Regions from separate parts of the Exiguobacterium acetylicum genome, predicted to be linked through region 2. Evidence: riboswitches for the same ligand, from Rfam matches in the RefSeq annotation. Region 2 holds a riboswitch; each other region holds the start of a gene.
The links. A riboswitch is a leader RNA that binds a small molecule or an ion and turns the genes downstream of it on or off. The one in region 2 is predicted to bind S-adenosylmethionine.

Region 1: it holds a riboswitch for S-adenosylmethionine, as region 2 does, so the genes downstream of both, K7G97_RS15360 (Na+/H+ antiporter NhaC family protein) here and metK (methionine adenosyltransferase) in region 2, are expected to answer to the same signal.
Region 3: it holds a riboswitch for S-adenosylmethionine, as region 2 does, so the genes downstream of both, K7G97_RS16215 (amino acid permease) here and metK (methionine adenosyltransferase) in region 2, are expected to answer to the same signal.

What each region holds. Positions count from the first base shown of each region.
Region 1 is NZ_CP082333.1:2,969,870-2,972,196, forward strand. Features, by position in the region: gene K7G97_RS15355 (metal ABC transporter solute-binding protein, Zn/Mn family) at 128-1,141, shown strand; SAM riboswitch class I at 1,211-1,315, shown strand; gene K7G97_RS15360 (Na+/H+ antiporter NhaC family protein) at 1,397-2,327, shown strand, end outside.
Region 2 is NZ_CP082333.1:2,426,555-2,428,881, reverse strand. Features, by position in the region: gene pckA (phosphoenolpyruvate carboxykinase (ATP)) at 1-551, opposite strand, end outside; SAM riboswitch class I at 786-912, shown strand; gene metK (methionine adenosyltransferase) at 1,041-2,249, shown strand.
Region 3 is NZ_CP082333.1:3,146,207-3,148,533, forward strand. Features, by position in the region: gene K7G97_RS16215 (amino acid permease) at 1-1,298, opposite strand, end outside; SAM riboswitch class I at 1,376-1,477, opposite strand; gene K7G97_RS16220 (polysaccharide pyruvyl transferase family protein) at 1,586-2,327, opposite strand, start outside.

The DNA.
Region 1 (2,327 bases), 540 kb from region 2:
TCCTTTTACCCCGTTTTAAAAGATGTCGAACGTCTCGGTATTCCTACTTGACGCTTCATCGGCGTTCCGCTATAGTGAGAAAGTCCAAATCGGAATAGTTACGTTTTAATAATGGAGGTATCATATAATGAAAAAAATCATTCCTGCTTTAACGGTCGCCTTCGCGAGTGCAAGTGTCCTCGCTGCTTGCGGTTCAAATACCGATTCATCGACTTCAGATAAAACCCAGACAGAAGTCTATGCATCAACGTTCGCGACGGCTGCTATTGCCCGCGAAATCGGTGGCAATCAAGTCGACGTCAAGATGATCGTTCCACCTGGAGCAGACCCCCACTCTTACGAGCCAACGTCAAAACAACTCACTGAGATTGCCAAGGGCGACTTGTTCCTCTTAACCGGTACGACGCTCGAGCCGTATTCGAAAAAAATCCAGGAGAGTCTAAAAGGCACGGATGTCCGCTTCGTCGAGACGAGTAAGGACGTCAACTTGCTAGAGTCGGATGCTACACTTCATGCACATGAAGAAGAAGGGCATACAGAAGACGAACATGCCCACGAAGAAGAAGGGCATGATGATCATGCAACAGATGAACATGCGCATGAAGAAGAGGGTCATGACCACGGAAAATACGATCCACACGTCTGGCTCGACCCTGTCAACGCAAAAGCAATGGCACGCTCAATTACAACTGCTCTATCAAAAGAAGTACCAAAAGACAAAGCAACATTCGAGAAAAACTTAAAAGCGTTCGATCAACAAGCTGACGCACTCGATGAAGAGTTCAAACAAGCGGTCGCTGATGGATCGAAAAAAGAGCTTCTCGTTACGCATGCCGCTTACGGTTACCTCGCAGAACGATATGGCTTCACACAACTGCCGATCGCGGGAATTTCTCCTTCTGATGAACCGTCACAAAAGCAACTGGCCGCTTTAGTGAAAGAAGCACGGATGCATGATTTAAAATACGTCGCGTTCGAAGAGACAGTCTCACCTAAGGTTGCACGTGTCATCCAAAAAGAAATCGGAGCTGAATCCGTGACGATTCATAATCTAGAGTCGGTCACGAAAGCGCAACAAAACAGCTCTTATTTCAAGTTGATGGAAGAAAACGTCCAAACATTGAAAAAGGCACTTCAGTAAAGTACAGTTGACACGCGTTACTCAATGCGGTACGGTAAGAAACGTGTTTTACAACAATTGAATGACTTCTTTTTATCGCGAGAAACGGAGGGACTGGCCCAATGATGTTTCGGCAGCGGACGATTTGATTCGTACTGTGCCAAATCCAGCAAGCGAAAGCTTGAGAGATAAGAAGAGCGTCTTTATTTCATAAAGACCTCCTTCTTTCTTGCGAAGGGGTCTTTTTTTGTATCTTTGAGAAACGAGGTGTTAACAATGAATGAAACGATCACGCCTAACAAATGGGCACTGCTTCCTCTCGTCGTATTCCTGGTTCTCTTCATCGGAGCCGGGATCTTCTATGACGACTTTTACAAATTTCCGATCCTTATCGCCGCACTGATCGCTTTGATTTTTGCTGCAATCACGACGAAAGGATCCATCAATCAAACGGTCGAACGAATTGCAACGGGTGCCGGAAATCCCGATATCATGATCATGGTCTTCATCTTCTTACTAGCCGGTACGTTTTCTGGAACAGCAGAAGCAATCGGCGCCATCGATGCGACCGTTAATGCCGCTTTGACGTTCCTACCTCCGTCGCTCCTGATGAGTGGTCTGTTCATCATCGCTGCCTTCATCTCGATGGCGATGGGGACATCTACCGGAACGATTGCTGCACTCGCACCGATCGCCTTCGGTATTCATGAAGCGACAGGCATCAACGTTGCGATCGCAGCGGCTGCTGTCGTTGGTGGATCGATGTTTGGCGATAACTTGTCGTTCATCTCGGATACGACGATTGCTGCCGTCCGTACCCAAAAAACGAACATGCGCGATAAATTCCGGACGAACTTCATGATCGTCCTGCCGGCTGCTATTTTGACAGTCATCCTGCTCGCATTCGTTTCTGGTTCTGGTGACGTCGTCGAAGCAAAAGCATTTGAATTCTACAAGTTGATTCCATATCTCGCTGTCATCGTCCTTGCACTATTTGGCGTCAATGTCATTCTTGTCCTCATTGGTGGTACGTTACTCACCGGCATCATCGGTATGATTGATGGTAGTTTCGGCTTGAGTGGCTTCGTCCTCTCGATGTCCGAAGGAATGATGGGGATGGCGGAAATCTCCATTTTGACGCTCCTCATGGGTGGTCTCGTCAGCTTGATTACGTTCAACGGTGGAATTGCTTACTTGAAAGAGACGC
Region 2 (2,327 bases):
CCGATCAAGACGATCCGGTGTTCGAACGACATCGCGATGAACGTCTCGGAGTTCGTTCCGTCAACGGCAGGATCTGCTTTGAAATGTGGCGCGTAGACAACCGTGAACGGTTCGAAGGCAGCCACTTCAGGATACTCGCGTAAAAAAAGTTGTTTGGCAAACAGGTTATGCCAAGCGTATTGTGTGAGCACACGGACCGGAAGGGTGAAGTGCGTATCTGCTCCAGCAGCAGCTTCTGTGTAGTAGAGCTGATCGGCTTCGTTCATGTAACGAAGAACCTTTTGCAACAATTGTTCAAATTTGTCTCCATCCATTGGTTGGTTGACATGACCCCAATCAATGTGAGACTCGCAGGAAGAATCACGGACGATGAACTTATCTTTTGGTGAACGACCTGTAAATTTCCCCGTTTCTACAGATAATGCGCCGTTCTCAGCAAGGACACCTTCTTCGTTTCGAATCGCATGTTCGACAAGTTCAGCAACAGATAGTTGTTTGAACACATGCTCTTTCTTGAGTAGTTCTTCGATATTCAGGACCGTCATCGGCATCCTGACCCCACCTTTCCCCTACGTTGGTTTTGGCTCACTGCATTTAGTATGACACATTTATTATATATGACATACTAAAGAGAGAGCAATCATTTTCTGGTGCTGATTTCTATTTATCTGGAAACGCTTTCAGCATTAACAGTTTAACATCTCTTTCAAAAAGTTTCGACTAGAATTTGAAACCTTGCTTGACAGAGTAGGTACAACTTTATATCATGTAATTCGTAACGGATACTCTTATTCTGAGCAGGTGGAGGGAACAAGGCCCGAAGAAACCCGGCAACCGTCCTACATTAATTCACATATTAATGAGGGAAAAGGTGCTCTCCTGAAGCGAAGTAAACACTTCGAACGATAAGAGGGTAAAGGAAGAACGCACAACCTTTCCCTGACCATTTTTTGGACTTGGAAAGGTTTTTTTCATTTTACCGTCCCACTCAACTAGGGGAAATGAGTACACCGTCAAATTCTTTTTTGGGAGGGTCATACATGACAAACCTTAATCGCCGACTATTCACGTCGGAGTCAGTCACTGAAGGTCATCCAGATAAAATCTGTGACCAAATTTCGGATTCAATTCTTGATGCAATCCTCGCAGCGGATCCAAACGCGCGTGTTGCGGCAGAAACTTCTGTCACGACAGGTCTCGTTCTCGTTGCAGGTGAGATCACGACATCGACTTACGTCGACATTCCAAAAGTCGTCCGTGAAACGATTCGTGAAATCGGTTATACACGCGCGAAATACGGTTTCGACGCGGACACGTGTGCTGTATTGACATCAATCGATGAGCAATCAGCAGACATCGCTCTTGGTGTCGACCAAGCGCTTGAAGCACGTGAAGGTAGCATGTCTGATGCAGAAATCGATGCAATCGGTGCAGGAGACCAAGGTCTCATGTTCGGTTACGCAACGAAAGAAACACCAGAACTCATGCCACTTCCAATCTCGCTCTCACACCGTCTCGCACGCCGTTTGGCAGAAGTGCGTAAAAACGGTCAACTCGACTACCTTCGTCCGGACGGAAAAACACAAGTCACGGTCGAATACAACGAGAACAACGAGCCGGTTCGTGTCGATACGATCGTCATCTCGACACAACACGCAGAAGAAGTCACACTTGAGCAAATCCAAGCTGACTTGAAAGAACACGTCATCACACCGGTCATCCCGGCTGAATACATCGACGCAGCAACGAAATTCTTCATCAACCCAACTGGTCGTTTCGTCATCGGCGGACCACAAGGAGATGCTGGATTGACGGGTCGTAAGATCATCGTTGATACGTACGGTGGATACGCACGCCACGGCGGTGGAGCATTCTCAGGTAAAGATCCAACAAAAGTCGACCGTTCAGCTGCATACGCAGCACGTTACGTCGCGAAGAACCTCGTTGCTGCAGGTCTTGCAGACAAAGCAGAAGTTCAACTCGCGTACGCAATCGGTGTCGCGCACCCAGTATCAATCGCGGTTGACACATTCGGTACAGGAAAACTTCCTGAAGCGCAACTCGTCGAATTGGTTGCTGAAAACTTCGATCTTCGTCCGGCTGGAATCATCAACATGCTTGATCTCCGTCGTCCGATCTATCGTCAAACAGCTGCATACGGTCACTTCGGTCGTACAGATGTTGAGCTTCCATGGGAGCAAACAGATAAAGCAGCAGTTCTTGAAGAACAAGCAAAACGTTTCGCATAATCAAAAAGTCCGAGAACCCTACGCGGGTTTTCGGACTTTTTTGTTTACGGGGAACTTTGCAGGAAACGAATGTTTTTT
Region 3 (2,327 bases), 720 kb from region 2:
AAGGCGATTCGTTGTGTCGGATCAAATCCGATACCAATCAGAGAAATCAAACAAACGACGAAAGCGGCGATCGGTACGAATGGAAAGAGTGGTGTGCGATAGACCAATTCGTCGACCGTATGCCCTTCACGGAGGAATTGTTTCCGGAAACGATACTGGGCAACACTGATACTCATCCAAACAACGACGACAGCGAGACCGGAAATCGAGACGAGCGCGATATAGACACTTCCTGCTGCATAGATGCTAGACAGCAAGGCAAGTCCTCCGCCAAGCATGCTGAACAATACCGCTCGAAGTGGAACCCCACTTGGTGTCACCTGGGCGAAGAAGCGTGGAATCATGCGTTCGTTCGCAAGCGACCAGAGCATCCGAGAGGCAGCGTAAAGTCCAGAGTTCGCTGCCGACAAGATCGCTGTCAAAATGACGAAGTTCATCACGTCTGCCGCGTAGGGAATTCCGATTCGTTCAAACACGGCGACGAACGGACTTTCGAGTACACCTTTCCCATCCATTGGTAATAAGACGGCTAACACGATGATCGTACCGACGAAAAAGAGGACGAGTCGCAAAATCGTCGTCCGGATTGCAAGCGGAATCGTCCGTTTCGGATCGACTGCTTCACCCGCTGCGACACCGATTAGTTCCGTTCCCGAGTAAGCAAAGTTCACGGCAAGCATCGTCATGAAGATGACGAAAGCGCCATTTGGAAACAACCCGCCTTCGGTTAACGAAGAAAAGAATGGAGCCGGGCTACCATCTTGCAGTGGAATGAAGCCGACGATCGTTCCCGCACCGAGTAAAATGAAAGCAATGATCGTCACGACCTTAATGGCGGAAAACCAAAACTCGACTTCAGCGAACACGCGAACCTTCAAGACGTTGATACCGAGGATCATCGCAGCGAACAATGCGCTGAACACCCATACAGGAATCGACGGGAACCAACGTTGCATCAAAATGCCTGCTGCCGTGAATTCTGAACCAAGGGCGACCGTCCACGTCAGCCAGTAGAGCCAGGCTACTGTATAACCGGTGCCGGGTCCAATGTACTTCGTTGCGTACTTGTGGAATGATCCGGTTTCCGGCATGTGCACGGCGAGTTCACCGAGACTTAACATGACTAAGTAAACGACGACGGCCCCAATCAAATACGATAAAATCGTTCCGACGCGTCCTGCTTGTTCCAACGTATAACCTGTACTTAAAAATAATCCGGTTCCAATGACACCACCTAACGACAGCATGATCAGATGACGTGATTCCATCTTGCGTCGAAATGCTCCGCTCGTTTTCATGAATCCATTTCCTCCTCATTCCACCTACTTCAAACAAAAAACGCATCCTCACGGATGCGTCGGTCGACAATTCGGAAATCTTATCGATCGGGTGCAGCACCCGCAGGAATTAGCACAGTATCTTTCGACCTGTTGCTGAGGTTTCATAGGGCCAGTCCCTCCACCTCTCTGGATAAGTATGTAATTGTTCATAACCCTATCAAGTCTTTTTCAAATTGTCAACACAATTCAGAATACTTCTATCGAAAAAACATTCCGCATCGTATCGATCCGGAATGTTTAAAGGGTTACTTTTTAGCGAATAAATCCGCTGTTTTCAAGGCTGCACGAACCGCTTTCCGGTTCAATGTTCCTTGCTGGTGCTTCATTTTCTTCGTTTGGGCAGCCAATTGCGCTTTGAGTGCCGCAATCTCTTGATCCTTTTGAGCCGTTCCTGTTTGTTTCTGCAATGCTTTGATTTTCTTATCTTTTTCAGCTAATTGTGCTTTTGTTTGTTTTTGCGCATCCGCAATCTTCTTCTCTTGTTCCGGGAAGAACCGTTCAAAACGAGCGACTGCTTCCTCAAGACTTACGCCAGAGATCGGTTGGACTGGTGGGAGCAACTCGGTTTGCGCCATTTGACGGTCAAACGGTACATTCTCAGGATAGTTCGTCTCTTGGTAGATATGCTCAAGATTGTTCACGTTCAAGAAGTCAACGAAGTTGTCGAAGTTACGCGCTTGAACACGTGCCGGACTTTGGAAGTCAGCGCTTGCTACGACGTCGGATAATTGTGTATCCGCTGTGATGTCGTTCGCCCAAATGTGCGTCAACTGATGGTAATCCGTCAATTCGCGCATCCGTGCATCTTTTGGAATGAGGATACTCGGCGTACCTGCAAGCGTTGCTGTGATATTTCCGTGCAAGCGTGCACCAAAACTAAGGTCTGCTTGTCCGATGAAATCGAACCATGTCTGTGCGTTCAAGAAGAAACGAACCCGATCATTCATGTAAGCAGGATCCGACATTTTCACCGGATAGTTCGTCACT